Regions from separate parts of the Fusobacterium necrogenes genome, predicted to be linked through region 3. Evidence: riboswitches for the same ligand, from Rfam matches in the RefSeq annotation. Region 3 holds a riboswitch; each other region holds the start of a gene.
The links. Region 3 has a riboswitch for S-adenosylmethionine ahead of DYA59_RS01025 (methionine ABC transporter ATP-binding protein). Riboswitches for the same ligand answer to the same signal wherever they lie in the genome.
Positions count from the first base shown of each region.

Region 1: another riboswitch for S-adenosylmethionine. It lies ahead of metK (methionine adenosyltransferase); the one in region 3 lies ahead of DYA59_RS01025 (methionine ABC transporter ATP-binding protein).
Region 2: another riboswitch for S-adenosylmethionine. It lies ahead of DYA59_RS04875 (methionine ABC transporter ATP-binding protein); the one in region 3 lies ahead of DYA59_RS01025 (methionine ABC transporter ATP-binding protein).

Region 1 covers NZ_UGGU01000003.1:1,413,144-1,423,954, reverse strand. The annotation lists gene ebgA (beta-galactosidase subunit alpha) at 1-919, shown strand, start outside; gene DYA59_RS06695 (beta-galactosidase subunit beta) at 938-1,378, shown strand; gene DYA59_RS06690 (amino acid permease) at 1,394-2,788, shown strand; gene DYA59_RS06685 (sugar O-acetyltransferase) at 2,854-3,456, shown strand; gene DYA59_RS06680 (lysine exporter LysO family protein) at 3,505-4,107, opposite strand; gene DYA59_RS06675 (hypothetical protein) at 4,107-4,385, opposite strand; gene DYA59_RS06670 (aldose epimerase family protein) at 4,469-5,512, opposite strand; gene DYA59_RS06665 (type I phosphomannose isomerase catalytic subunit) at 5,644-6,612, shown strand; gene nhaC (Na+/H+ antiporter NhaC) at 6,703-8,079, opposite strand; gene metK (methionine adenosyltransferase) at 8,302-9,456, opposite strand; SAM riboswitch class I at 9,551-9,639, opposite strand; gene asnA (aspartate--ammonia ligase) at 9,729-10,724, opposite strand.
Region 2 covers NZ_UGGU01000003.1:963,048-973,858, reverse strand. The annotation lists gene mgtA (magnesium-translocating P-type ATPase) at 1-1,324, shown strand, start outside; SAM riboswitch class I at 1,380-1,467, shown strand; gene DYA59_RS04875 (methionine ABC transporter ATP-binding protein) at 1,542-2,576, shown strand; gene DYA59_RS04870 (methionine ABC transporter permease) at 2,557-3,237, shown strand; gene DYA59_RS04865 (MetQ/NlpA family ABC transporter substrate-binding protein) at 3,258-4,070, shown strand; gene DYA59_RS04860 (M20 family metallopeptidase) at 4,105-5,283, shown strand; gene DYA59_RS04855 (WYL domain-containing protein) at 5,368-6,216, shown strand; partial or broken gene DYA59_RS04850 (class I SAM-dependent methyltransferase) at 6,240-7,453, opposite strand; gene DYA59_RS04845 (heavy metal translocating P-type ATPase) at 7,618-9,750, shown strand; gene DYA59_RS04840 (hypothetical protein) at 9,868-10,107, shown strand; gene DYA59_RS04835 (hypothetical protein) at 10,213-10,611, opposite strand; gene DYA59_RS04830 (MalY/PatB family protein) at 10,694-10,811, opposite strand, start outside.
Region 3 covers NZ_UGGU01000003.1:132,931-143,741, forward strand. The annotation lists partial or broken gene infC (translation initiation factor IF-3) at 97-632, shown strand; gene rpmI (50S ribosomal protein L35) at 670-876, shown strand; gene rplT (50S ribosomal protein L20) at 927-1,277, shown strand; gene yqeC (selenium cofactor biosynthesis protein YqeC) at 1,506-2,801, opposite strand; gene DYA59_RS01015 (MetQ/NlpA family ABC transporter substrate-binding protein) at 2,938-3,720, opposite strand; gene DYA59_RS01020 (methionine ABC transporter permease) at 3,750-4,397, opposite strand; gene DYA59_RS01025 (methionine ABC transporter ATP-binding protein) at 4,387-5,397, opposite strand; SAM riboswitch class I at 5,479-5,565, opposite strand; gene DYA59_RS01030 (MATE family efflux transporter) at 5,746-7,107, opposite strand; gene glsA (glutaminase A) at 7,162-8,082, opposite strand; gene DYA59_RS01040 (VOC family protein) at 8,258-8,626, opposite strand; gene DYA59_RS01045 (MBL fold metallo-hydrolase) at 8,738-9,433, shown strand; gene DYA59_RS01050 (GNAT family N-acetyltransferase) at 9,446-9,940, shown strand; gene DYA59_RS01055 (DEAD/DEAH box helicase) at 10,017-10,811, shown strand, end outside.

The sequences.
Region 1 (10,811 bases), 1.3 Mb from region 3:
AAATTATAATGCAACTGAATTAGAAGTTATAGAGGATAGATTAGAATATAAAATTATTGGATCAACTTTCCAAGTAACTTTCTCAAAAGTAAATGGACAACTTGTTTCATGGATAGATAATGGTGAAGAAATAATAGGAAGAGCTCCAAAAATTAATTTCTTTAAACCTGTGATTGATAATCATGAGCAAGAATATGATGATTTATGGCATCCAAATCATTTACAAATTATGCAAGAACACTTCAGAGCTATGGAAGTTATAAAAGAAGAAGGAAAAGTTTTAGTTAAAGTTAATTCATTAATAGCTCCACCAGTATTTGACTTCGGAATGAGATGTGAGTACATTTATGAAATAGCTAAAGAGGGACAAATTAATGTAAAACTATCTGGTAAAAAATATGGTGGATATGATGATATAATTCCTAAGATAGGATTTGAAATTGGAATTAATAAAGATTTCCAAACAGTAAAATACTATGGAAGAGGACCAGAAGAAAATTATCAAGATTCTTGTAAATCAAATATCATAGGAGTATATAAAAATACTGTAGATGGAATGTTCTTTAATTATCCTTATCCACAAGATAATGGTAATAGACAAGATACAAGATGGTTCTCATTAACAAATCACTATGGAAAAGGAATTTTTGTAATCGCTAAAGATGCAATAAACTTTAGTGCATGGAATTATACTCAAGAGAATATTCATGAAGCTACACACACAGATAAATTAGTTGAAGCAGATTATATAACACTAAACATAGACCATAAAGTTTTAGGATTAGGTTCAAACTCTTGGGGTTCTGAAGTTTTAGATAGTTATAGAGTATACTTTAGAGATTTTGAATATAGCTTTACTATGTTACCATTTGATAAATGGAATAATAACGAAGTTACTCTTTCAAAATTTGAATACTAATAGTTAGGGGGATAAACGATGTTAAAATTAAACTCATTTGATGAATTTAAAAGTATATTTAGAACAGGAAAAAAATGGATAAGATGTGCAGAAGCAATCAATAATATTCCAAATATTCAAGAAAATGTATATTACAGCATTGGAGACTCTTTAGCGTATATGATAACTGAATCTAAAGCTGAAGACAAATTTTGTGGTCATAGAAGATATATGGATATATTCTACTATTTAGAAGGAGGAGAAGAGATAGAGATAGCTCCTAAATCAGAATTAGAGTTAGTAGAAAAATATTCTGATGAAACAGACAGAGAATTTTTTACTGGAAATGGTAAAAAATTAGATATGAAGCAAGGAGAAATGATTATTGTTGAAATTAATGAGGCAGTAAAATGTTCTGGAAATGCTAAAAAAGTAATTATCAGAGTTACTGTTGAAGATAATTATTTCTTAAATAAATAATTAGGAGGAATGAAAATGTCTGAAAGAGCGAGAATTGGTAAATTTGCACTGTTATCAATGACAATAGCGGCAGTTTTTAACTTCAGAAACGTTGTAAATAATAATATAGAGATAGGAATGGCTTCAGCTACTGGATTTTTATTCGCGACACTATTTTATTTCACACCATTTGTATTTATAATAGCTGAATTTGTAAGCTTGAATAAAGATTCTGAATCTGGGGTATATCAATGGGTAAAATCATCATTAGGACCTAAATGGGCTTTCCTAGCTGCTTATTCATATTGGTTTGTTAACTTATTCTACTTTACATCACTACTACCAAGTATATTAGTTTATGCTTCATATACATTCTTTGGTTATGAATATGTTTTCTCACCAGTAACTGTATCAATACTTTCAATTATAATTTTTACTATTTCGACTTGGGTGTCAACAAAAGGAGCAAGTTGGATAGGACATATTACAAGTATTGGAAGTTCGTTGATGTTGGCTACTTCAATAATCTTTATTGTACTATGTGGAGGAGCATTATTGGGGGGAGTAGAACCTGTTACTCCAATAACAATGGAGAGAGTAACACCTAACTTAAACTGGAAATTTATGGGAACAATGGCATGGATATTCTTTGCAGCTGGTGGTTCTGAATCAATTGGAGTTTATATTAATGACTTAAAAGGTGGTTCAAAAGCTTTCGTTAGAACAATAATTTTAGCTGGATTGACAATTGGAGCACTATACTCACTAGGTTCATTATTTGTAAATGTATTTACTCCACGTGAGGAATTGACATATACATCTGGAATTTTTCAAGTATTTGCAGGATTAGGAACACATTTTGGAATAAGTGCTAAATTTATATACCATTTTATAGGATTAGTAATGTTGTCATCAGCTTTAGGAGCTCTAATGATTTGGACATCAGCCCCAGTAAAAGTATTCTTCTCAGAAATTCCTGAAGGAATCTTTGGAAAAGAAACAGTAAAATTAAATGAACATGGAATACCAGTAAGAGCAACTTGGATACAATTCTTTATAGTAATTCCACTATTATTAATTCCTTGCTTTGGAGTAAAAGATATTAACCAACTATTAGGGATAATTATAAATATGACAGCAGCTACAGCTTTAATGCCACCATTATTTATTATGTTAGCTTACTTCAATTTGAGACTTCATAAAGATCATTTAGAAAGAAGTTTTAGAATGGGAAGCAGAACATTTGGATTAGCTGTAACAGGAATGTTATTGGTTATATTCTCTATAGCTTTTGTTGCTGCGATATTCCCAGAAGGACAAAATATAGTATTGACATTGATATATAATGTAGGAGGAGTAGTAGTATTTTTAGGTTGGGCTTTATGGAAGTACAATAAATATGAAAAAAGTATAGCAAATACTGAAAAATAATATGTTATAATGACTAAGAGGTTGGTTTCAAAAGCCAACCTCTATTTATGATTAGGAGGAAATATATGGATATAAGAGAGAGAATGAAAAATAGAAAGTTATATTATAGTAATGATGAGAAATTAATGAAAGAGCAATTAGAATGTTTGGATTTATTATATGATTTTAATATGACTAGACCTAGTGAGATGGAAAAAAGAATGGAATTTATGAAAAAGTTATTAGCAGAGGTAGGAAATAATTGTTATATAGAACCTCCTCTTCATGCTAATTGGGGAAGAAATACTCATTTAGGAAATGATGTCTATGCAAATTTTAACTTAACTTTAGTAGATGATACAGATATTTATATAGGAAATAATGTATTAATAGGTCCAAATGTAATAATAGATACAGGAACTCATCCTGTAAGACCAGACATTCGTAAAAGACAAGCTCAATTTAATGTACCAGTATATATAGGAGATAATGTTTGGATAGGTGGAGGCTCAATAATATTACCAGGTGTAAAAATAGGTAAGAATAGTGTTATTGGAGCTGGAAGTGTTGTTACGAAAGATATCCCAGAGAATGTAGTAGCAGTAGGAAATCCATGTAGGGTTTTGAGAGAGATAGGGGAAAGAGATTTAAAATACTACTACAAGGACTTAGAAATAGATATAGATTAAAAAATAAATGGGGTATTGCAAGTTTTATTGCAATAGTCCCATTTTAAATTATGCAAGTTTGAATATAGAGATTAAAAAAGGTAGAAGTACAGGAATCACAAGAGTGATTATAAGTCCAGAGTAAAAAGAAACAATAGCCATATTAGCTGGTGTGTTTCTATTTATAAATGGAAGTAATGAGTCCATAGCAGGAGCACCAGCACAACTTATAGCTTCATATCCACCTAAGTATTTAGCAATAATAGGTATGAATAAAATTGCTAAAAGTTCTCTAAAAACATTAGATAAAAAGGCGATAGCTCCAAGGTTAGCATCTATTTTGGCAAGTTCAATTGCTGAGAAAGAGTACCAACCCATACCAGAACTTATTGCTATTGTTTCTGGAAAAGAGAGACTCAAAAATGAAGAGGCTATAAGACCACCTAATAGAGAACCAAAGATTGTAACAATAGGAAGAAAGATAACTTTCTTTTTAATTTTTCTAAGACTTTTAGTTAAATTTTTATAGTTACCAATATCTATTCCGACAAAAAATAAGAGTAAACAAAGTCCTAATTTTATAAAGACATCTATAGTAGTTAACAAAAATGTAGATTTGAGAAATAAACCACTCAAAACTCCTATAAAAATAGAAATTGTAATCCCTAACATTATTTACCACCTCTTCTTTTATAGAATAGATAAGTTAAAGCAACACTAAATAAAATAGAGACAGCGGCAATACTAAAAGCTTGTAATCCAATAGTAGGAAGAGAACGTATCAGCTTTTTATCAGCTCCAATTTTATAACCCATAAATCCTAAAAGAATAAATAGTGAGATATTTTGAAAGTGTGCTATTTTTTTTAAGATTAAATCTGGAATTAAATTTTTTTTAGAGATAGTAAAACCAACTAAAATGATGAAAACATATAAAAGAATATCAGACATAAAATCCTCCCAAATAAAATAAAAAAACTACTTATATAATAATCCATATTATAGGAATATAAGTAATTTTTGTCAATTTATTTTTATTTTATATTAAAAATAAATTTTGTTTTCTGAATGTAAGGAGAATCAGGAGTAGTAATAAATGCTTTATCAGGTAAAAATCTTAAAGCATCAGCATAGTTTTGAGTTTCAAAGCAGATTCCCATGTGTTTCTTACACTCTATTTCTTCATTTAATTTTCCAATTTCATGTAAATAATTTCCTGTATAAATGACTACAGCTGGTTGATTTGTAACTACTTCTAAAGTTCTACCAGAAATTTTATCTTCAAGAGAAATAACATTTTCTCTGCTATGTCTTAAGATAAAAGGATGGTCAAGACCTTGATTTACAATTTTAATTTGCTCATCATCAGAGTATAAAAAATCTTTTAAAAGAGTTGAATTTCTAAAATCAAAAGCTGTATTAGTTACAGATTTTATTTCAACAGGGAGAGTAGCCTCATCTACTGCTATAAATTCATCACAATCTAGTTGAAGATATTCATCAGTAATATCTCTTTTGAAATCTCCACTAAGATTAAAATATGTGTGGTTAGTTAAGTTAAGATATGTTGGTCTATCACTAGTTCCATAATATTCTAGAGATAACTCATTTCCTTTTAAAATATACTTAACTTCAACTTTGACATTTCCAGGAAATCCTTCTTCCATATGTGGACTTTCTAAAGAAAGTTTAAGACCAATAAAATCTTCACCTTTAATTTCCTCAACATTCCATACTTTATGTCCAAAATTATCTATTCCACCATGAAGATTATTATTTCCGTTATTTTTAGCTAATGTGTAAGTTTCTCCATTTAATGAAAAAGTTCCATTACTAATTCTTCCAGCGTTTCTACCAATAAGTGAACCAAAGTAAGGCGACCTTTCCTCATAATCTTTTATCGAAGGCAAGTTTAGTACTACATTTTCTAAAATTCCTTCCTTATTAGGAGTAGATATTCTTCTAAGAACTCCTCCATAATTTATAATCTCAATTTCCATAAATTTATTTTTAAGAGTATACATTAAAATTTTTTCATTTTTTTTGCTAACTCCCCAGCTTTTAATAGTTATTTCCATAATCTCACCTCAGTTAATATTCTAACATAGAAAATAGAAAAATGTAATGCTTAAATAAAAAACTTGCTAGTAAAAAATTAGAATAAATTGTAAAATATATTAGTAAAAATGAAATATCAAGGAGGGTAAAAATGTATCCATTAAAATTTAAGAAAACATTAGTAAAAAAAGTATGGGGTGGAAGAAAATTTAATACGGTCTTAAATATGGAGCTTCCAGATACTGAGTTATATGGAGAATCTTGGGAAGTAAGTTCTCATAAAGGTGGGTTATCATATATAGAAAATGGGGAATATACAGGAAAAAGTTTAATTGAAGTTATAGAACAAAATAAAGGAGAAATATTAGGTGAAGAGATAGTTGAAAGATTTAAAGGAGAGTTTCCATTACTTATAAAATATTTAGATATAAATGATAGATTATCAGTTCAAGTTCATCCGAGTGATGAGTATGCTCTTAGAGTAGAGGGAGAATTTGGAAAAAGTGAGTGTTGGTATGTAATGGAAGCTAGCGAAGATGCTACACTTATTTTAGGAATAAAAGAAGGAATAACAAAAGAAATTTTTAAAGAAAAAGTTGAAAAAAAAGATTTTACAGATTTATTTAATACTATAAAAGTAAAAAAAGGAGATTTTATAAATCTATTACCTGGAGTAGTTCATGCAACTTTAGAGGGTTCTATTTTAATTTGTGAAGTTCAACAAAATTCAGATACAACTTATAGAATTTATGATTTTGATAGATTAGTAGATGGGAAATTAAGAGATTTACATATAGATAAAGCTTTAGATGTAATAGATTTTGAAGGAGATATTCAAGTTACAACTTCTGAAAATAGACAAAAAATTTCATTAGTAGGTGCACTAAAAGAGGAATTAGTAAGAGGACAATATTTTAATGTAGATAAATATCTAATAGATGGAAAATTTGAAGATGAAACAAATAAAAATTTTAAAATTCTTTCAATATTGGACGGAGAGGGAGAGATTATTTGTGATAGTAATTCTTACTCTATAAAAAAAGGAGATACATATTTCATTCCAGCTGGATTAAAAACAGTTTTAAAAGGAAAAGTCGAAGTTTTGAAATCTTATTTATAGTAGATTTTAAACCATATTAGTTGAAGAAAAGAAGAAAGTTTTACTCGTAATAGTAAGGAGCTATGAAGAGGAAAATTTTCTTCTTTGTTTTTATTTTTTTTCTATTGTAAATCCTGTAAAACCATAAAAAGCAGAGATCAGTGGTGAAATTATATTGAATAAACAATATGGAACATATACCCAAGCTCCTACTCCTAAAGCTCCCATCATAAAGGCTCCACATGTATTCCAAGGGATAAGGGCTGATGTCATTGTTCCTGAATCTTCTAAGGCTCTTGAAAGATTTTTAGGAGCAAGTCCTCTCTTCTCATAACTTTCTTTAAACATTCTTCCAGGAATAACTATTGAAAGATACTGATCTCCAGCTACTGAATTGATAAACATAGGTGTCAATAATGTTGCTAAAATTAATTTACCTGTTGTATTAGCAAATTTTAATATTTCTTGGGCTATTCTTCCTAACATTCCAGATTTTTCCATTATTCCGCCAAAGGTCATTGCGCATAGAATGATAGAAACAGTCCACATCATGGAATTCATTCCACCTCTATTTAATAATTCGTCTACCATAGAGTTTCCTGTACTTCCACTAAAGCCATAGTGTAAAGAGTATAGAGCGTCTTTTAAAGAAGCTCCTTGAAAAAGTATGGCAGCAATTCCTCCTATTATAGAACCTATAAATAATCCAGGAATGGCAGGAACTTTCATAACTACCATTCCAATTACAAATATAGGAATTAATAGAAGAAATGGATTAATATTAAATGAATTAGATAGAGCATTCAATATTTCATTTACTTGAGCAGTATCAACCTCTCCGTCTGAGCTGTGTTTTATTCCCAATACGATGAATCCAATTAATGTAAATATATAAGCGGGTACAGTTGAATAAAGCATGTGCTTAATATGGTCAAATAATGTAGCTCCTGCCATAGCTGGTGCTAATGTTGTTGTATCAGACATTGGAGAAAGTTTATCTCCGAAATACGCTCCAGATATTATCGCTCCTGCTATTACAGGACGAGGTAAGCCTAGACCCTCTCCTATCCCTACTAAAGCAATTCCAACTGTTGAAGCTGTACTCCATGAGCTTCCTGTAGAAAGAGATACTATTGAACATATTATAACTGTAATTGGTAAAAATACTAAGGGATTAATAATTTTTAAACCATAGTATATCATGGATGGAACTATCCCTGATAAAATCCAACTTCCTATAACCATTCCTATTATCATAAGGATAAGAATGGCTCTCATAGACATTTTTATTGTTTCTACAATACCATCTTCTAGTTCATCCCAAGTAGCATATTTGCTTATTAATGCAACAAACCCTGCAAATATAGCAGAAATAAATATTGGTATGTGTACTTCTAATTGAGCTATTTGTACTGAGTAAAAAAGTATCGCTACCAGAAATATTATTGGTAACAATGCACAAGAAAGGGATACTTGTCTCTTTTTCATTTCGCTCTTATCAACTCCTCTATTACAAATATTTTTTATGACAATTTAATATACTTTACATTAAAGAAAAAGTCAATATTTTTTTATACAACTTATTATGAAAGTTTAAAGTACTTTCTTAATAAATTTGATTATAAAAAAATTACATCTAAAATCTTAGATATTTAAAATTTTAGATGTAGTACTTGATCAAGAGTTTTACGTTATTATCTTATTAAATTTTTATTTATTCAATATAGTTTTTAACTCTTTTATTTTATTTGTTTTTTCCCATGGAATATCTAAATCTGTTCTTCCTATATGTCCAAATGCTGCTAAATCTTGATATTTGAATTTTCCACTTCTTAATTCTAATGATTTTTCTATTCCTCTTGGTGTTAAATCAAATACTTTTTTAACAGCTTCAGCAAGCTCTATCTCGCTTACTTTTCCTGTTCCAAATGTATCTACTTTTACTGATGTAGGTTCTACTACTCCTATTGCATAAGATAGTTGTACTTCACATTTGTCTGCTAAATCTGCTGCTACTATATTTTTAGCTACCCATCTTGCTGCATAAGCTGCTGATCTATCTACTTTTGATGGATCTTTTCCTGAAAATGCTCCTCCACCATGTCTGAAGTATCCACCATAAGTATCTACTATGATTTTTCTTCCAGTAAGTCCTGTATCTCCATGCGGTCCACCTATAACAAATCTTCCAGTTGGATTGATATGATATTTTTTAACATCAGTTGGATTTAAGTTATATGCTTCGAGTACTGGTTTTATTACTCTTTCTTTAACATCAGCTTTTATTTGATCTTGAGTTACATCAGGGTTGTGCTGTACAGATAATACGATTGTATCAACATGATCAATCTTTCCATTTTCATCATAAGCCAAAGTTACTTGAGCTTTAGCATCAGGTCTAGCCCAAGTTAATTCTTTACTTCTAGTCATTTTAGTTAATTTAACTAAAATTTCTCTAGCTAAAACTAAAGCAAGTGGCATAAGTTCAGGAGTTTCTTTTACAGCGCCACCAAACATTATTCCTTGATCACCAGCACCACCAACATCAACACCCATAGCAATGTCAGGTGATTGAGCATGAATAGCATTAAGTACTCCACAGTTAGAGTCAAATCCCATTCCTTCTTTGTATCCAATCTCATCAATTTTAGTTCTAACAATATCTTGGATATCAATATAAGTAGAAGTAGTGATTTCACCACCAACAATGACTTGTCCAGTAGTACAGAAGACTTCACAAGCAACTCTAGAATTAGGGTCATCAGCAAGGCAAGCATCTAATACTGCATCAGATATTTGGTCAGAGACTTTATCAGGATGTCCAGGTGACACAAATTCAGATGTAAAGTAAGTTAAATTTTTCATTTTTAATTATCCTCCTAAAAATTCAATGAAATTATCAATAAAAAAATCCTTCACTTAGAGAGATGAAGGATTTACAATTCAGATTCAATCTTTTCATCCATCTGTACAGGAGTTAGCACCACACTAGAAAAGCAGGTTGCTGAGATGTCATAGGGCCAGTCCCTCAATCTCTCTTGATGGTTATTTAGGATAGTATATCATATTAGGACTAAAAAAGTCAACAAATTTATTCAATTATATTTTAATAAATAAATTTTAAAGAGACAAAAAGATTAAAGAAAATATGCCCCTAATTTAGCAAACTTTTCTATCATTTCCTCAGGCCATATAGATGCCTGAACTTCTCCGATATGTAATTTTTCTAGAAAAAACATGCAAATTCTTGATTGTCCTATTCCTCCACCAATTGTATATGGAAGTTCTTTAGCTATAAGAGATCTATGAAAAGGTAGTTCTTTTCTTTCTTCTTTGCCATCAAGTTTTAATTGAAGTTGAAGACTTTCTTCACTTACTCTAATTCCCATAGATGATAGTTCAAAGCCTTGCTCTAATATAGGATTCCATACTAAAATATCTCCATTTAATTCCCAATCGTCATAGTCTGGAGCTCTTCCATCGTGTTTTTTTCCAGAAGTTAAAGTTTTACCTATTTGAGATATGAATACAGCTTTATGGATTCTACAAATTTCGTTTTCTCTTTCCTTAGCTGTAAGTTCAGGATAAGCATCTTCTAGTTCCTGTGAAGTTATGAAAAAAATATTTTTAGGAAGTTTTGTAGAGAACACTGGATATTCTCTATTAATGAATTCTTCAGTTTTTCTAAGTGCTTTATAAATATTATTTACGATATTTTTAAGGGTTTCTGTAGTCCTTTCTTCTTTGTTAATTATAAGTTCCCAATCCCATTGATCAACATACATAGAATGGATATTATCTAGATCTTCATCTCTTCTAATAGCATTCATATCAGTGTAAAGTCCAGTATGAACTGGAAATCTATATCTTTTTAAAGCCATTCTTTTCCATTTTGCAAGAGAATGTATAATTTGATATTCTTCATTTTTATCCCAATGAGTATCAAATTGTACAGGTCTTTCTATTCCATTTAGATCATCATTTAAGCCAGAAGATTTTCTGACATATAGGGGAGCAGAAACTCTTGTAAGATTTAATTCATAAGCTAAAGCTCTTTCAAAAAAATCCTTTACCTTTTTTATAGCTACTTCAGTTTCAAATAAATCTAGCTTGCAATCATAATTTTTTTTCATATATTATCACTCCTTTAAGATTATTTTAATAAAAAAAACCATTCGGTTGTACCCGAATGGTTTATAAACAAGGTCGGGTACAAATCA
Region 2 (10,811 bases), 830 kb from region 3:
TTGTAAATATACAGAGTTTAAAGGTGAGATAGTTTTACTTACTGATGAGATAAAAGAGGAAGTTTTAAAAACTGTTGAAAATTTCAATGAAGACGGACTTCGTGTTATTGCTCTTGCTCAAAAAACTAATCCATCTCCTGTGGATAGTTTTGGAGTAAAAGATGAAGTGGATATGGTACTTATGGGATATCTTGCTTTCTTAGACCCACCTAAACCTACAACTGCTAAAGCTATTGCTGCTCTAAAAGAGTATGGGGTAAGAACTAAGGTTTTAACTGGTGATAATGATAAAGTTACTAAAAGTATTTGTGGAAAAGTTGGACTTAATAGTAAAAATATTTTACTTGGCTCAGATATAGATAATATGAGTGATGAAGAACTTTCAACTGTTGTTGAAAAGGTAGATATATTTGCAAAACTATCTCCTATGCAAAAAACTAGAATTGTTCAAATCTTAAAAGAGAATGGACATACAGTTGGATTTATGGGAGATGGAATAAATGATGCTGCTGCTATGAAAGAGGCAGATATAGGAATATCTGTTGATACAGCTGTGGATATAGCTAAAGAATCTGCTGATATAATCTTACTTGAAAAAGATTTAATGGTATTAGAAGAAGGAATTATTGAGGGACGTAAAACTTATGCAAATATGATTAAGTATATTAAGATGACTGCTTCATCTAACTTTGGTAATATGTTTTCAGTATTAGCTGCTAGTGCTTTCTTACCATTTTTACCAATGATGAGTATACACTTAATTCTATTAAATCTAATCTATGATCTATCTTGTACTGCTATCCCTTGGGATAATGTAGATAAAGAGTTTTTAAAAATTCCTAGAAAATGGGAAGCAAGCTCTATTGGAAAATTTATGTTATGGATAGGACCTACTAGTTCTATATTTGATATAACTACATACTTATTGATGTATTTTGTTATCTGTCCTATGTTTGTATCGAATGGAGTGCTATACAACTCTATCCCTGTTGAGCAAGAAACATTGAGAACAGCTTATGAAGCTATGTTCCAAACAGGTTGGTTTATTGAGTCTATGTGGTCACAAACTTTAGTTATCCATATGATAAGAACTCCTAAGTTATCATTTATTCAAAGTATTGCCTCTTTACCTGTTATAGTTCTTACAACTTTAGGAGTAATATTTGTTTCAATCATTCCTTATACTAGACTTGGAATCTATTTAGGGCTTACATCTCTTCCTCTAGTATTTTGGTTTGGGCTTGTATTGACAATAGTGGCTTATATGTCAGTAGTTACTTTTGTTAAGAAAAAATATATTAAAAAATATGGAGAATTATTATAAAAAATATTGACAAAATAGTATTTTTAGGTATATAATTACCCCAACAACAAAAAACAAACCATCAAGAGAAACTGAGAGACTGGCTCTATGACGTTTCAGCAACCTATCTTATAGATGTGGTGCTAATTCCAGACAGATGGAAGATACTAATTTTGTATCCAACTCTATTACTTGATGGTAATAGAGTTTTTTTATAATTTTTTCTAGGGAGGATTTTATGATTGAACTAAAGAACATCAGCAAGACTTACTATGACAATGGAAAAAAAGTAGAGGCATTGAAAAATATCAATCTCTCTTTTAATCCTGGGGAAATCGTAGGGATTATAGGATACTCTGGAGCAGGTAAAAGTACACTACTCAGATGTATAAATCTCTTAGAACCACCCACTACTGGAGAAGTTATCATTAATGGAGTCACACTAAATACTCTAAATGATAAAGAACTTCGAGAAATTAGAAAAAAAATAGGAATGATATTTCAACACTTTAATCTAATGAAAAGTAGAACCATCTCTAAAAATATCTCCTATCCACTAAAGGGAAGTAACTTATCTAAAAAGGAGATAGATTTAAGAGTAGAGGAGTTACTTGAACTAGTTAACTTAAAAGAGAAAAAGGAGAATTATCCATCTCAACTATCTGGAGGACAAAAACAGAGAGTAGGTATAGCAAGAGCACTTGCTAACAAACCAGATATAATTCTATGTGATGAAGCTACTTCTGCTCTAGACCCTGAAACTACAATTTCTATTCTGAAGCTTCTAAAAAAAGTTAATCAAGAATTAGGAGTTACAATTATCCTAATAACACATCAAATGGAAGTAATAAAAGAAATATGTGATAGAGTTATAGTTATGGAAGATGGAGAAATTAAGGAACAAGGTGATATTGTAGAAGTATTTTCAAGACCAAAAGCTGACATTACAAAAAAATTTCTTTCTACAATATTTAATAGTAAAAAAATATCTGAATATCTTGAAAATCTACCATCAAAACCTGATGAGCATTTTATAAAACTATCATATATAGGTGAAAATGCTGAGGAGGCTTATATTTCAAAAATTTCTAGAGAATTGGATATAGATGCTAGTATTCTTTTTGGTAATATTGAAATCATTAAAGGAACATCTATTGGAAATCTCATTATTAAATTTGAAGGAAGTAAAGAAAAGGTTTCAAATGCCATAAACTACTTAAACCAAAACAATATAGATACGGAGGTTTTAAAAAATGTTGGAATTTGCATATAAATATTTAGAGAATGTAATATACTATCGTGAAGAACTTTATACAGCACTTGGAGAAACAATTATAATGGTATTTATAGCTGGTATAATTTCAACTCTCATTGGTATAATTTTAGGAATAGCCCTAGCTGTTACTAAAAAAAATGGTATTTTAGAAAATACCTTTATAAATACAACTTTAGCTAGAATAATAAATATATTGAGGTCTATTCCCTTTGTTATTCTATTAGCAGCTTTAATCCCAGTAACTAGATTTATAGTAGGAACTACAATAGGACTAAAGGGAGCTATTGTCCCTTTAATCTTTGGGTCAGCTCCATTTATAGCTAGACAGATTGAATCAGCTCTATCTAGTGTAGATTCTGGAGTAATTGAAGCAGCTTATGCTATGGGTTCCTCTCCATTTGAAATAATCTATAGGGTTCTTCTAAGAGAAGCTCTACCAGAAATCATATATGCTCTAATTATTACAACAGTTAGTCTTATTAGTTTTTCTGCAGTAGCTGGTACAGTTGGTGGTGGGGGACTTGGAGATTTTGCCATCAGATATGGATATCAACATTTTAAAACAGATATTATGGTAGTAACTATTATAATCTTAATTCTTATGATTACAACTATACAATGGATAGGGGAAAAGCTTATTCAAAAAATTAAACACTAAAATATAAAAGGAGAGATACTATGTTAAAAAAATTAAAATATATCATTATTACATCAATTCTAACACTACTTTTTGTTAACTGTGGTGGTGAAAAAACTTCTCAAGAAAATATAATTAAATTAGGAATCAATGGAGATGAAAGTATTGTTTGGGAAACAGTGAGAGATGAATTAAAAAAGGAAAACATAACTTTGAAATTTGTTAGTTTTGGAGATTATATTAGACCAAACTTAGCTCTTCAAGAAAAAGAGATAGATTTAAATGCTTTTCAAACAGAGATATACTTTGATACTTTTAAGAAAGAACATAATTTAACTATTGAAAATATAGCTTATACTGTGATAGCCCCTATGGGGATATACTCTAAAAAAATTACAGATTTATCACAACTAAAAGATAATTCAACTGTTGCTATACCTAATGATAGCTCTAACTCTGGAAGAGCCTTAATCCTACTTCAAGAAGCAGGACTTATAAAATTAGTAGAAGGTTCAGGATTATTTCCTAGAATTAAAGATATAATCTCTAATCCTAAGAATTTAAAAATTGTTGAACTTGTAGCAACTCAAATTCCTAGATCTATTGATGATGTGGATATAGCTGTTATAAATAATGGAGTTGCTGTAGAAGCTAATTATTCTCCATTAGAAGACTCATTATTTTTGGAAGATGCTAAAAATGAAAAGTTAAAACCTTACTTTAATATTATTGCTAGTAGAGAAGACAACAAAGATAATCCTCTTGTAAAAAGAGTAGTAGAAGTTTATCAATCACAAAAAATAAAAGATTTAATAATCGAATATTACAAAGGTTCATCTGTTCCTGTATTCTAAAAAATATAATAGTTAACTAATAGGAGTGATATTTATGGAAAGAAAAATTATAGATTTTATTGATTTAAATAGAGAAAAATTTATAGAAGTGAGCCAAGAGATTCATAAAAATCCAGAGGTTGGGAATAAAGAGTATTTTGCTTGTGAATTGCTTACAAATACTTTAAAAGAGTATGATTTTGAAATAGAAAAAAATATAGCTGGGCATCCAACAGGATTTATAGCTAGAAAAAAATCTCATCTTGGAGCTTATCCTAAGATAAGCTTTTTAGCTGAATATGATGCTCTTCCAAACTTAGGGCATGCTTGTGGACACAATATAATAGGAAGTATTAGTATAGCTGGAGCTATTGCTCTAGGAGAAGCTTTAAAAAATACTCCTGGAGAAGTTATTGTTTTTGGTTGCCCTGCTGAAGAGGGTGGAGAAAATGGAAGTGCTAAAGGTTCTTTTGTTAGGGAAAACCTTTTTAAAGATATTGATGTAGCTATGATTATACATCCAGGTACAGAGAACTTAACAACTGGGAAAAGTTTAGCTGTAAATCCTTTAGACTTTGAGTTCTTTGGAACTCCAGCTCATGCTTCAGGTTGTCCTGAAAAAGGAAAGAATGCTTTAGATGCTCTTTTACACTTTTTCAATGGAATAGCTACTTTAAGACAACATCTTACTCCTGATATAAAAATACATGGTATCATAACTCATGGTGGAGATGCTCCTAATATTATTCCAAGCTATACAAAAGCTCGTTTTTATATAAGAGCAGCTACTAAAGAAGGGTGTGATGAGGTGACTGAAAAAGTAGTTGCAATAGCTAAAGGTGCAGCTACTATGACAGGTTGTAAAGAAAAAGTTTCAAGTTTTCAAAACAGAGTTGATAATGTAATACCTACTCCTATATTTGATGATTTTTATGTTGATGTTATGAAAAGATTAGGAATAGAAGTTAGTAAAGAACATAAAAAAGGAATTGGTTCTACTGATGTTGGAAATGTTAGCCAAGTTATTCCAACTATTCAGCCTAGTATAAAAATTTGTAACTCTGATGTTGCAGGGCATAGTTTGGAATTTGCTGAAGCTGCTAAATCATCTTGTGGAAATGAAGCTGTAATCTTAGGAGGAAAAGCCTTAGCCATTTTAGGATATGAACTACTTACCTCTCCTGAAAAATTAAATTTAATAAAATCTCAATTTAAAAATATAAGAAATCAGTAGATAGAAAAAGATAGCTGAAAACTATTTAAATATGTTACAATATAGAGGAGGAAACTCCTCTATATTTTTTGAAAGGATTATATAATGGAAAAAAAAATTCGTGTGACACTTAATAAATGTGCTATTGATATTATTGAGGCTGATTGTCAGAGTTTTAAAGTTACTAAAAACTTTCTTATAAATTATATCTTTGACAAATTAAAAGAGGAAAGAATTGAAAACATTTATAGTGAAGAGGATAACAAAGGGATTATTCAATTCAATCTCAATAAAAACAATAGAAATATTTATTATGATATTTTAGCTGAGCAAAAAATTCAGATAGAGGCTGACTTTATAAGAAAAATGATATATAGATATACTCATCAATCTAAAAGTTCTAGAGAATTATTTCTCTATGAGGATATTGTAAATCGTATAAAATATGGAATTAAAAATAAAAGAGTTCTAAAGCTTACCTTTGATGATGAGAGAAAAACTTCTATTCTCCCTTTTTACATTGGTAGCTCTAAATTGGAATTAGGAAACTATATATTTTGCTATGATTTTCTTGAGATGAGATATAAAAACTATAAGCTTAGTAATACTAAAACTATTTTTATAACTCAAGAGGAAAAGGAGTGGGAGAATAAAGATTTTATTGAAAATGTAATAAAAAACTTTGATCCTTTTTTATCTCAAGGAAAAAAAATAAAAGTTTCTTTGACAGAGGAGGGAGAAAAACTTCTCTCTACCCTTGCACTCAATCGTCCAGAGACTATCTCTCAAAATGGAAATATCTATGAGTTTAGATGTTCTGAAGAGCAAGCTAAAAGATATTTTGCATATTTTTTAGATGATGTAAAAATAATAGAACCTCTTTCTCTAAAAGAGTGGTTTATACAAAAATATAAGTTAGCACTAGAAAAATATGAGGTAATCACTCAAGGATAAATTGAGTAGTTATATTATAGAATTTAATTTAATTTTATTAAATAGTATGGAGATAATAGTTCATCTAGTAAAGGTTCTATTCCAAGATATGATTTGAATTTTCTATATTCAATATATTTTTTTCTAGATTTTCTTTAGAAATTTTTTCTTTAATAGCTTTAATTAAAATATTTTTTGGAGTATGTTCCATATCTATAAACTCCATAACTTGAGTTTTAAATCCACATAATTCTAAAGCTTGAGCTCTAAATGCATCGGTAGCTAAAGATGTAAATTTTTCAAATAATATTCCGTGTTTACCTAAAGGTAGTTCTGTAGAAAAAAAATCTGAATTTTTATTTTTAGACATTTTTTCATTGAATTCATGCTGACAACAAGGGACTGCTAAAATAGCTTTAGCTCCTAACTCTAATCCTTTTAGTAAAGCATAATCAGTTGCATTATTACAGGCATGTAAGGAAAATACCATATCTACATCTTTTAATTTATTAAAATCCTTTATATCTCCAGTTAAAAATTCTAAATTTTGACAATTTAACTCCTGAACTATTTTATTACATTTTTCTACAACATCTTTTTTTAAATCAAGTCCTATTATTTCATATGTAAATTCTTTAATATTATTTAAATAATATTGTAAAGCAAAAGTAAGGTATGATTTTCCACAACCAAAATCTATAATTTTAATATGATTTTTAATCAATTTTTTATTTTGCATCTCTTTGATAGTATCATCTATAAACTCTAAATACTTATTAATTTGTTTGAATTTAGCGTAAGAATTTTTAAAGACTAAGCCATCTTCTCCCATAATTCCAAGTTTTATTAAAAAAGGAGTAAAGTTTCCATCTTCTATAATATATTTTTTCTTTTTATTGTGCTCTAAAGATTCTAAAAGTCTATTGTTTATAGTTTCTTTTAAGCTATAAGTATTTTTTCCTTTTAAAATTTGAAAATCTGATCCTTGAGTAATTAATAGGATTTGTTTAAATTTATCTATAATTTCAGAAAATCTCTCTATAAAATCAAATAAGTAAATATTTTCATGAAAAGCTTTTTTATCTTTAAAAGATTCTAATTGAATAAATACTTCATTTTTTATTTTTATAAGTTTTAAATTTATTTTTGAAGAATTCTCTTTTTTATTTACAGGATTAGAAATACTTCCTTTTATAAAAATATTTTTTTCTATAATATCTTTGAATAGATTTTCTATATATAATTTATTAACTTTCATAAAATTTCACCTCATGTTCATTTTGTTAATATATCTTAGCATAGAGTGATGATATTGTCCATTTTATTTTAATTATTTCTTGACAAAAAAAATCAAATATGTTAATTTATTATATAGGATATAGGGGTATATAGTATATTTAAAATGTGAAAGGATAGATTAAAATGAAAAAGATTGAATATGAAGTAAAAAATTTAGATTGTGCTGGGTGTGCAGGCAAAATTCAGCATAAAGCTGGGACTATGATAGGAGTACTAAATGCTAATCTAGATCTGTATAAGAAGAAATTTGTTTTAGAGATAGATGATAAATTTGAAGAGGACTCTTTTTTAGGAACGATTAATCGTTTTGCGGATTCTATTGAGCCTGGAACAAAAATTTTTAAAATAGATGAATATGATGAAGAAGAGGAGCTAAGAAAGAAAGTAATTGAAAAAATAGAAGAGGAAAAGAAGGAAAAGATAGAGCAAATAACTATAATTTTAGGAATGATTTTGTTTGTTGGAGCAATTTTAGCTATTAATATATCTTATAATTTACGAATTATTCTTTCTGTTATTACTTATATTATTTTAGGTTGGGATGTCATTTTAAAATCTTTTAAAAATATGAGTAAGAAAAACTTTTTGGATGAAAATTTTTTAATGACAATAGCTACTTTTGGAGCTTTTTATTTAAATGAAACTATTGAAGCTGTTGGAGTTATGTTATTTTATAAGATTGGAGAGTATTTTCAGGATCAAGCTGTATCTAATTCGAGGAAATCTATTGAAAAACTTTTAGATATTAGACCTGATTATGCCAACTTAAAGCAAAGTAATGGTGAACTAATAACGATATCTCCTAAAAAATTAAAAAAAGGAGATATTATTGTTATTAAGGCTGGAGAAAAAATTCCAGTTGATGGAATTGTTATAAAAGGAGAGAGTACTTTGAATACCTCGGCTTTGACTGGAGAATCTCTTCCATTAGAGGTAGTAGTGAGTAGTGAGGTACTAAGTGGTAGTTTGAATGGTAATGGTATTTTAGAAGTTAAGGTAACTAAACTTTTTTCAGATTCCACTATCAATAAAATAATAGAAATGGTAGAGGGTGCTAGTAATAAAAAGGCTGAATCAGAAAAATTTATTACTAAATTTGCAAGATATTATACTCCTATTGTAGTTATATTAGCTATTATAGTTGGAGTTTTTTTCCCAATTATATTTGGAGATTTTTCTCTTTGGTTTTCAAGAGCACTAATATTTTTAGTTATTTCTTGTCCTTGTGCTCTAGTTATATCTGTTCCACTTACTTTTTTTACTAGTATTGGAATAGCATCAAAGCAAGGAATATTGATAAAAGGTGGGAATTATTTAGAAGCTCTTAATGATGTAGGAACAGTAGTATTTGATAAGACAGGAACACTGACTAAAGGGAGATTTAAAATAGATTTTTTAGAAAATATAAATTGTGAGCAAGTGGAATTATTAAGAACTGCTCAAATAGGAGAGTTATATTCTAATCATCCAATTGGAAAAGCTATATTGTCTCAAGTTGATATTGAAGATATAGATGAAACTTTCCTTGAAGGATATAAGGAGTTAAGTGGTTTTGGTGTAGTAGCATATTATGAAGGAAAGGAAATTTTAGTAGGAAACTATAAACTCATGAAAGAATATAAAATAGAATGTATAGAGAAGGAATATGCTGGAAGTGTAATATATGTAGCAAAAGATATGAAATTTTTGGGATACATATATATAAGTGATGAAGTTAAAGAAGATTCTTTGGCAACTATTACAAAATTAAAAAAACTTGGTATAGAAAGTTACATATTGACAGGGGATAATCAAAATATAGCTAATAAAATTGGAGAGAAATTAGGTATCTCTTCAAAAAATATTTTTGCACAATTACTTCCACAAAATAAAGTTGAAAAATTACAAAATATTATGACAGGAAAAAATAAAAAGGTTATATTTGCAGGTGATGGAATTAATGATGCTCCTGTTTTATCACTTGCTGATATTGGAGTAGCAATGGGAGGAGAAGGAAGTGATATAGCTGTTGAAGCTGCTGATATTGTAATTATGAAAGATGAGCCATCTAAAATTGTGGAGTTGTTAAAAATTGCTAAGATAAATAGAAAAGTTGTTATACAGAATATTATTTTTGCTCTTGGAATAAAAATTTTAGTAATGATTCTAGGTGTATTTGGAATAGCGAATATGTGGATGGCTATATTTTCTGATGTGGGAGTTTCATTTTTAGCAGTTATAAATGCTTCTTGGGGAGTAAGGAGATATTTTAATTAAAGGATTTGTAACATATGTTACTGAATTAAAAAAGAATATATTGTAAAATTAAAAAGAGTTGTGAAAAAAATAAAGCAACTCTTAATTTATTATATAAAATTTAGGAGGATAAAAATTATGCATGATGGTTGTTCTGGAAAGTTTGAAAATGGAAAACAAGTAGTAGAGAAATTAAGAATAATGGGATTTAGTGGACAAATGATGCCTATACCTGCACAGATTATATGTAAAGACTGTAAAAATGAAATTATTATGGATACTTTTGAATATAAATGTCCACATTGTGGGATGATTTATGCTGTAACTCCATGCCATGCTTTTGATATAGAAAATATAATGTGTGCAGGAAAAGAGTGAGATCATTTAAAGAACTCAAGAATGAATTATATATTCTTGAGTTCTTTATTTTATAATTATTTAGATATATTTTAGTTGAAATAATATCTAAATAGTTAATTTATTTTAGTTTTTATTTTCAGGTTTATATACTCCACTATTTAAAGCATTTTGCATAGCAGCTCTTATTTTACTAGAACGAAGAGAAGCTCCAGCCCTTGGTATATTACCTGGAAAGTAAAGTGATTCCAAGGCATCTTCTATATTTTTTCCTTCAGTTGAAGTTAAGGCAGCTTGATACCTATCTTTTTCATTTTCAAGAGTTTTCTCTTTTAAATAATCTTGACCTTTATAGAAAAGTGTTCTAAATCTTGTCTTGCTGATAATATCGTTTTTTAGATGAAATTGAACCTCTACTTGTGTTTCTTGTCCACTTACAAAAGCTCCTCTATAAAGTCCATTTCTATATTCATTTGCAAATATGACTGATGTACATAGTAAAGAAAATAAAATAATTTTTTTCATTATATCCTCCTAATATAACAATTAATATATAATATTTTACTATATTATATAAATCAAGTCAATTATTTTGCAAATAAAAATATTAAATAGAATTTTTTATTTTATTCAAAGCTTCTTCAAGGATTATTCTTGGACAGGCAAAATTAAGGCGTATATATCCTTTTCCCTCTTCTCCAAACCAATGACCATAATCAATAGCT
Region 3 (10,811 bases):
GCATTAGCTTACACAAGGTCAAAAGCTTTTTTTAATGATAGTTACGTTTATTTATTATAAAAGTTAGAGATACAGGGCATAGTTTGTCCTGTTTTTATTTATAATTTAGAATGGAGGTGCTTATTATTACTGAGAAAATTAGAATTAATGAAAAAATAAAAGGAAAAGAGTTTAGAATAATCTCATCTTCTGGGGAACAATTAGGAGTGATGAGTGTTAATGCAGCACTTGAATTAGCTAGACAAGAAGGATTAGATCTAGTTGAGATAGCAGCTACTGCTAAACCACCTGTATGTAAAATAATGGATTTTGGGAAATACAGATATGAACAGATGAGAAAAGCAAAGGAAGCGAAGAAAAATCAAAAACAAACAATTGTAAAAGAAATAAAAGTAACAGCTAGAATAGATAGTCATGACTTAGAAACTAAGATGTCTCAGATTAAAAAATTCTTAGAAAAAGAAAATAAAGTTAAAGTGACACTAGTGCTATTTGGAAGAGAAAAAATGCATTCTACTTTGGGTGTAGATACATTGGATGAGATAGCTGATAAATTTGCTGAAATAGCTGAAGCAGATAAAAAATACAACGATAAGCAAAAACATGTAATCTTATCGCCAAAGAAAAATTAATAATAAAGATTTATATATTTGAGAGGAGGACATTATTATGCCAAAAATGAAGACTCATAAAGGAGCTAAAAAAAGAATAAAAGTTACAGGGACAGGTAAATTTGTAGTAAAACACTCAGGAAAAAGTCATATTTTAACTAAGAAAGATAGAAAAAGAAAAAATAACCTAAAGAAAGATTTCGTAGTAACTGAAACTTTAACAAGACACATGGAAGCTTTATTACCATATGGAGCAGGAAGATAATTAATTTAGCATAAAAGCATATTTTCGATAAATAATTAGGAGGAAATGTAATGAGAGTTAAAACTGGTATAGTTAGAAGAAGAAAGCATAAAAAAGTTTTAAAAGCAGCTAAGGGATTTAGAGGTGCTTCTGGAGACGTTATAAAACAAGCTAAACAAGCTACAATGAAAGCAGCAGCTTATTCTACAAGAGATAGAAAAGTAACTAAGAGAAGAATGAGACAATTATGGATAATCAGAATAAATACAGCTGCTAGATTAAATGGATTGACATATTCAACTTTAATGAATGGTCTTAAGAAAGCTGGAATTGTATTAGATAGAAAAGTTTTAGCGGATATAGCTTTAAACAATTCAGCAGAGTTCACAAAATTAGTAGAAACTGCAAAATCAGCTCTATAATTTAAATTATATTATAAAATAAAAGGCTTTGAAAGGAAAGAGAACTTTCAAAGTTTTTTTATGATATTCATATATATGTAAAAAAAAAATTAAAAAAAAATAAAAAAATATTTAAATGTAACGAAGTTGTCACAAAGGAAAGATATAATAAGTTTGTAATAAATCTTTCCCCAAGATATTTTAATATAGATTAGTAAAAATAGCAGACAAAAGTCTGCTATTTTTATTTTATTTGTTATCAATTTGATACGACAATATATTTTGGTATTCTTCAGGAGTATCAATATCTAGAAACTCTTTTTTATCTTGGAAGTCTACAAAAGAGATAAGGGCTGTTTTTTTTATAATTTCTCGACCACCAGTATCTCCCTCTAGTTTTAACAAATCTTCTCTTTTATTTTTAGGAAAAAATACTGGAGAAAAAGATTGACCTTCGGCTCTTGGAATTGTAATATAATTGTATCTCAAAAAATTGAAATAAATTTTTAGAAGAGTATTTTTTGTCAAAAGAGGTTGATCAGCAGTAAAAAAAACAATTCCTTCTCCTGATGAATTGTTTATACCAAGCTTTATACTTTCACTTTGTCCAAATTGAGATCTTTTATTTTCAAGATAATTGTATCCAAAATTTTTAGTCAAATCTTTTACCCATTTTTCTCTTCCACATACATATATGTTATAAAAAGGTAGAAAAGATAATTTTTCTAAGGTATATCCAAGTAGGTTTGTATCTCTATAAGGAAGTTGTAATTTATTTTTTCCCATTCTCTTTGAATATCCTGAAGCCATAACTATTGCATCAGTAGGAATGTATTTAAAAAAATAGTTATGATAAAGTGAACCTAGAATAAAATTGTATGGACAATTTTCTTTTTTTAGCTGATTACAAATTTCTAAGGTTTGTGAAAATTTTTCAAGATAATTATCTCCATCTATTCCATTAAAAAATAAGTAGTTATTTGTATTTGAAGAACATTTAAAAAAATCACCAAATTTAATATAATCTTTTAAGAAATACTTGTTTGCAATTTTATTTATATAGAGGCTAAATTTCTCTTTAAAAATTTCAAATCTATGAATATTATTTTTCTCTAACTTTAAATTTAGGATATCTAAATTGATTACTCCGATAGTTTTTGTTGAAAAAGGGGGAATACAAGGTTCTGTATCACTCCAAGCTTTTATTTTTTTCTCTTTAGCTCCATCACCTTCTATTAATATATAGTCAAATTCTTTTTTTAAATTGTAAATCTTATCATATGAAGGAGAATAAAGCTTATTATTTTCTAGCTTTTCCCCATAGACAAAGATATTTTTTGAAAGCCCTTTAATTTTGTTATTAGCTGTTATTAATACTTCAAATTCTTCAGGTTTTGGGAGAAAGATTTTAGTAGTTGTAGTTATTAATACTTTTCCAGAAACAGAGAGTTCTCTAGCTAAAGAAAACATAAGAGAGGTTTTTCCACCAGCACCTGTAATAGTAATAACATCTCCTTTTTTTATATCAAATACTTTTACTAACATAATCCACCTCCTTTTTTTATATTTTATGATAGAAGAGAATTTTATTCAAGTATAAATAATAAAAAGAAGAGAATATTACAATAAAATTTGTAATAATTCTCTTCTAGTTTATTAATATAAATTGATTTAAAACTTATTAAAATGTAGCGACAACTCCACCATTATAATTAGATAGAATATATTGTTTTACTTTTTCACTTTGTAAAGCTTGAATAAGTTTAACTATATCTTCTTTTTTTTCATCTCCTTCTCTTACAGCTAAAATATTAGCATAAGGAGATTCTTCCCCTTCTAGAACTAAAGCATCTTTTACCGGAGAAAATCCAGCTTCTAAAGCATAGTTACCATTGATTACAGCAGCAGCTACATCTGGTAAAACCCTAGGAAGTTGTGGAGCTTCAATAGGTTTGAATTTTAATTTTTTAGGATTTTCAACAATATCAAATTCTGTTGCATATAGATTATTAGGATCAGCTAATTTGATAAGTCCTTTATTATGTAATAATATAAGTGCTCTTCCACCATTAGATGGATCGTTAGGGATAGCAACAGTAGCTTTTGCTGGTATATCTTCAAGCTTTGTATATTTTTTAGAAAATACTCCTAATGGTTCTACATGAATTTTTGCAGCTGAAACAAGTTTTAGATTTCTTTCGTTTGCAAATTTTTCTAAGTATGGATAGTGTTGAAAATAATTAGCATCTATTTCACCATCAGCTAATGAAAGATTTGGAGTCACATAGTCAGTGAACTCTATAACTTTTAAATCTACTCCTTGAGCTTTTAAATCATCTTTTATTAAATTTAAAAGTTCAGCATGTGGAACAGGAGTAGCTCCAACTTTTAATTCTCCAGCTACAGAATTAATACCTAGTGTTAAAAGTCCTGCTAATAAAAGTGTTTTAACTGATAATTTCATATTATCCTCTCCCTTATGTTTTATGTTATTTATCTATTTTTTTTTGATCTGTAAACTAAATAATCTCCGAGTGATTGTAAGATTTGAACTACTATAATAATAACTATTACTGCGTATATCATGATATCTGTTTTAAATCTTTGATATCCAAATCTGATAGCTAGATCTCCTAATCCACCAGCACCAATTGTTCCTGCCATAGCTGAAAATCCAATAAGACTTACTATAGTAACAGTTATACCATGTAGTATATGAGGCATAGTTTCAGGTATCATAACTTTAAATATTATTGTCCAGTTATTTGCTCCCATACTAGAACTAGCTTCAATGAGACCTTTATCTACTTCGTTTAAAGCACCCTCTATCATTCTGGCTACAAATGGAGCTGCTGAGATAGAAAGAGGTACTATTGCTGCAGTACTTCCTATTGTTGTTCCTACTATTATTCTTGAAAGAGGAAAAAGAAGTATCATAAGTATAATAAAAGGGAATGATCTTAAGGTATTGATTACAAAATCTAGTACTTTGTTGAGTTTAGGTTTTTCCAAAATATTTCCTTCTTTTGTAATTGTAAGAAGTATTCCTATTGGAAATCCAATTAATAGTGAAAAAAATGTTGAGAAAAAAACCATGTATAATGTTTCTAATGTAGATGTCCATATCATACTAAATACCATTGTATATCACCTCTGTGAGTACTCCTGCTTCATTTTTAAACCAAGATATAGCTTCTTTTTGCTGATCAATATTTCCAGAAAGTTCTATAAATAGGTGTCCTACCTTCATAGTAGATAAATTATCAATAGATCCTCCAATTATACTAAGATCTATATTGAAGGTTCTCACAGCTTGAGAAATTATAGGTTCTTCAGCCATTGTGCCTAAAAAATCGAGTCTAACTATTGACTTACCCTTTGTTTTCATTATCTCTATTCCTTGCTTTTCGTCAGCTGGAAGATAAGAAATTAGTTCCTTTGTAACTTCAGTTTGTGGATTAGAGAAAATATGGTGGACACTTCCAGATTCTACAATTTTTCCATCAGACATTACAGCTACTCGATTACAAATATCTCTGATTACTTCCATTTGATGAGTTATCATCACAACTGTAAGCCCAAATTGTTTTTTTATATTTTTTATTAATTCCAGTATTGATTTAGTTGTTTTAGGATCTAGGGCTGAAGTAGCTTCGTCAGATAGTAGTATATCTGGATTATTTGCTAATGCTCTAGCTATGGCTACTCTTTGCTTTTGTCCGCCAGATAACTGTGATGGATAGTAATTTTCTTTATCAGAAAGTTCAACTACCTTTAAAAGTTCTTTAACTCTCCTGTCTATATCAGATTTTTTCCAATTAGCAATCTCTAGGGAAAAAGCTATATTTTCTCCTACTGTCCTTGAAGAAAGTAGATTAAAATGTTGGAAAATCATTCCTATTTTTTTTCTTCTTTCTAATAACTCTGCTTTAGAAAGAGCTGTAATATCAATACCATCTATTATAATTTTTCCATCTGTTGGTTCTTCAAGTCTGTTTATGAGTCTTATTAAAGAAGATTTTCCAGCACCACTAAGTCCAATTACTCCAAAAATATCCCCTGTTTTTATTTCTAAAGATACATTTTTAACGGCATGATAGCCATTAGGATATATTTTATTTATGTTTTGTATCTCTATCATTCTTACCTCCTGTAGATATTTATTAGTAAAAAAATCTCTATTACCATCAAGTAATAGAGATATAATAGAGCTTTTTAGTTCTATCCATCTTTCTGGAATTAGCACCACACTTTAAAGCAGGTTGCTGAAACTTCTTTGGGCCAGTCCCTCGGTTTCTCTTGATGGTTAATTTCTTTGTTAGAGTTATGATATAATTTTTTTATAAAAATGTCAATACTTTTTTTGAAAATATAAAAATCTTTTATTGGAATTTATTTTTTAGGAATAGAAACGAGAAAAAATCTTTATATTTTTGTAAATAAATTTTATATTCTTCAATTTTTTAGTTTCTATAAGTTTACTTTCATTTTATAATTTTATAAATTTTCTTTTCTCTTTTTTCTTAGGCAATTTAAATGAAAAGGGAAGTTCTTTTCTAAGGATAATAATACTAATAATAAAACACATAAAATCTGAAGCTGGAAGAGATAGCCAGACACCAGTTTCTCTCAAGAATAATGGAAGTATAATTATTGAAATTATAAAAAATACAATGCTCCTCAATGAAGAAATTATATTTGATAACTTTGTCATCCCTTTAGATTGTAAGTATGATATATTAATAAAATTTGCTCCTTGAAAGATAATAGCACTTGCAAATAAAATCAATCCATGTGCTGCTAAATCTACAAGAGCTTTATCATTATTAAATAATTTTACTAAATATTTTCCAAAGAATATTATAGTTAGGAGTATAGATGAAGATATAAAGAAAGTTACTATATGTCCTAATCTATATGTTTTTTTAACTCTCTCATACTCTTTTATTCCATAGTTATAGCTTATAATAGGTTGTATTCCTTGAGATAATCCAGTAAATAAGCATCTAAATATATAACAAATGTATGCAACAATACAGTAAGCTGATACTCCTATTTCTCCTAAAAATCTCATAAAAGAGATATTGAAGAGTGCATTTGTAAGTGCTGCTGTAAACTCTATTGTAAATGATGGAAAACCAATAGAGATAATATTTTTAAGAAAAGGCATCTTTATTTTTTGGAATTTATATTTTAATTTACAATCTATTCTATAAAAGTATTTTACTAAAAATAAAAATGAAAATAATTGTCCAATAGCTGTAGCAAAAGCTCCTCCAAAGACTCCCCACTTAAATATTATAATAAATAACCAATCTAAAAATACATTAGTGATAGCTCCAATAAGCATAGATATGAAAGCATATACTGGAGCTTTATCATTTCTGACTACAGCATTTAAGCTATTAGATAGCATTAAAAATATCATAGCAATGATGCAAGTATAGAGATATATTTTAACTTGTAAAAGTAACTGTTCACTAGAACCTAACAAAAATATCAATCTATCTCCACTAATTAGAACTAAGGCTAAAATGAGAATGTAAAAAATAATATTCAAAGTAACTATATATGAGAAACAGGTATTTTTAAATTTTATATTTTTAGGACGTAGAGACATCAAAGTAGCTCCACCAGTTCCAATTAATAAACTTATAGCAATTCCTAGGTTAATAATAGGGTAAGCTATATTTACAGCAGCAAGTCCAGCTGCACCAACCCCTTGTCCAATAAAAATTCCATCTACAATGGCATAGAGAGCATTAACCATCATACCAGTAACAGCAGGTATTGAAAAATTAAAAAATAGCCTTGTGATTGAATCCTTTTTTAGGTCAATAGCTTTAAACATTTTTCCACCTCATTTTAAAAATATTAGTTCTTTTAGATAAGATAAAATTACAATTTAGAAAATAGTGAGATTTAATTCTTTAGATAGATCTTCTAAAAGAGCTACCCCAGCAATTGGATTTCCCTTTTCATCTAAAGATGGAGCATAAACTCCAATTGCCATTTTACCAGGAACAACAGATAAAATACCACCACCTACGCCACTTTTAGATGGAATACCAACCCTTATAGCAAATTCACCAGAATTATCATACATCCCACATGTAACCATAAGAGTTTTTATAATAGTGGCAACTCTTGTAGGAATAATTTCCTCACCAGTAGATAATCTACCATTATTTAGTAAAAATACAGCTATTTTAGAAAGTGTTTCTGCTGTTACTTCAATAGAACATTGTTTAAAATATACTGTTAAAGCATCTTCTACATTTCCATCTATAATACCTTCACTCTTTAAAAAATATCCCATTGATCTATTTCTATTACCTGTTTCACTTTCGCTACAATATACTTTATAGTCAACATCCAATGTATTATCTTCTGAGATTAATTTAAAAAAATCTAAAAGACGGTCAAATTTCTCTTTAGCATCCTTCCCTTTTATCATAGATGAAACAGCAATAGCACCAGCATTAATCATAGGATTGTAAGGTTTTTTTCCATTGGAAGTTTCAAGTTTAACTATTGAATTAAATGGATCACCAGTTGGCTCCATTCCAACTTTTGAAAAAACATAATCTTCTCCATTATCTAGTATAGCTAACATAAGAGTAATTAGTTTAGATATACTTTGAATAGTAAATTTATTATTCCAATCTCCAGCACAGTATTTATTTCCATTTATATCTGTTATAAAGATACCAAGAGCACCTTTAGGAGCCCTATCAAGTTCTGGGATATAGTTAGCAAGATGTCCAAGCTCACAAATAGGTCTATTTTTTATAACTAATTTATCTAAAAGTTCATTTAAATTCATTTATACACTCCATATAATTATATTTTAAATATTCAAAATAATTATATCAAAAAAATAAAATAATTTAAACTTTTTCCAAAAAAATTTCGTCAAAAAGATGTAGTAATTAATTCATAAAATTCTTTCCCCAAAAAAAGAGGAGTCTATAGTTGTATAGGCTCCTCTTTTTATAATATTATTTTCTAACTGGCACTATCTCTATCCAATAACCATCTGGATCTCCTATGAAATAGATTCCCATAGCTGGATTTTCATAGATAATAATTCCCATTTCTTTATGTTTTTTATAGGCTTCTTCATAGTTTTCAGCGGTGATAGCTAGATGGAATTCTTCGTCACCTAAATCATATTTTTCTTTTCTATCTCTGAGCCAAGTGAGTTCAAGGGAGAAATGTCCTTCGCCATCCCCTAGATAAACTAGCTTATAACTACCATCTTGAGCTTCTTTTCTTCTTACTTCTTTCAATCCAAGAGCTTCTTTATAAAATTTTAAACTATTTTCTAAATCTAATACATTGAAATTAAAATGATTAAATTTAAACATATTAATCCTCCTTAAATATTGATAAATAAATTATAACAAAGAAGAATAAAAGTTGTCAAAAATAATCTTAGGGGTTATAATATATGGAATAGTAATATTTAGGAGGTAAAAATGAAAATTTTTTATATTTATCATAGTGGGTTTGCAGTAGAAACAGAAAATTATAGATTGGTCTTTGATTATTATATGGAACCTAAGAGAAATAGTGGAGATTTTAAAGTAGAAAATTTTGTAATCAGTGATAAACATGTAATAGTATTTTCATCTCATGGACATGGAGATCATTTTAATAAAGAAATTTTAAAATGGAAAGAGAAAAATCCAAACATAAACTATATTTTAAGTGATGATATTGAAGCTGAAATAAAAAAATATTTTGTAAAAGAGGGAGACATTTTAAGTATAGCTGAAGCGGAGATAAAAGTTTTTGGCTCAACTGATTTAGGAACATCTTATTTAGTCAAATGTGATGGAAAGATATTTTTTCATTCTGGAGATTTAAATTGGTGGGCTTGGTCAGATGATACGCCGGAAGAGGAGAAAGAGATGAGAGATCTCTATATGAAAAAAATGGAAAAAATAGTAGAAAATGTAGAGAAAGTTGACTATTTATTTTATCCTGTTGATCCAAGATTAGAAAAAAATAGTTTTTTAGGTATAGAGGATTTTATAAAAAGAATTGAAGTGAAAAATATAATTCCAATGCATATGTGGGATAACTATAGTATAGCTGAGAATTTGGAAAAAAGAGTTGATATAAATGTAATAAAATTTAAAAAAAATTGTGAAAAAATATTTGAAATATAAGGAAAAAGAAAGATGTTAAAGATAAGATTTGCTAAAAAAGAAGATTTAGATAGAATAGCTGATATAGAATTAGAGTGTTTTCCGGTAGCAGAAGCAGCTGACAGAGAGACATTGAGAACTAGATTTGAAGCCTTTAGTGAAAATTTTTTAGTAGCTGAAAAAGATGGGAGAGTAATAGGTTTTATAAATGGTTGTACAATTCATGTTCCAGAGCTTTCAGATGAGTTATATCATAATACAAAGCTACATAAACCTACTGGAAATTATCAGACAGTTTTTGGATTAGATGTAATACCTGAATATAGAAAGCAGGGTATAGCAGGAAAACTTTTAGACGAATTAATAAATTTGAGTAAAAAAAGAAGTAAAAAAGCAGTGATATTAACTTGTAAAGATCAACTAGTACATTATTATTCTAAGTTTGGCTTTAAACATCTAGGGGTATCAGTTTCTTCACACGGTGGAGCTAAATGGAATGATATGTATTTAGAGTTAAAGAGTAAATAAAATATTGATAAAATTCGTATTTTTTGATATAATATACTCTGAATAAAAATTAAGGATAGTAAGGGTAGAAAAAGTTATGAACTTAGAAAAGAGAGCTAATGTATTAAAGAAGATATATTTTATGTTAAAAATGGACCAAAGAGGAGCCTATATTACTCCAGTTGATTCTAATGGAAAGATATTAGAGAATATTGAAATAGATGAGGGTATAGATAAGACTTCTGCTGCAATTTTGACATATATAAAAGAAATAAAAGAGGATAGCTTCTTCATAGACTGGGAAAATGAATATGAAGAGCCTTATTTAAGTGAACATCCAGACTTAATAGAGTATTTGATTGATAATCCAATATTTGTAAATGAGAAAATGGAGAGACTTAAATGGATAAAAAGAGATAATACTCTCTCTTTGATAATTAAAGAGAAAGAAAATACTAGTACCGTTCTTACAACAGAACTATTGCTCAATGGAGCTATAAATGATTTTGTAATAATAAATGAAGATTTAATTTTAGCTGATGATATTTTTTATATAATAGATATGGAGAGTAATGATTTTCATACATTGAAGGAGCTAGTTGGAACAATAGATGAATCAGGACTAGAAAATTTTTTAACTCTTACTATAAAGTACTTTAAGAATATTGAGATAGAATATAAAAACTATAAGGTTGTAGAAGGAGAAAAGAATACTCCTAATCCTCAATTAATTATAGAAAAAATCTCTCATGATAATAGTTTGTATCTTCAAGTGACACTTATGGTGTCTGGAATGCATTATGATTTTTTGAATAAACATGAAATTGATAAAGTAGCTATAGTGAATAATATGGAAAAAAAGATATCCATCTGTAAGATAGATATCAGTAAG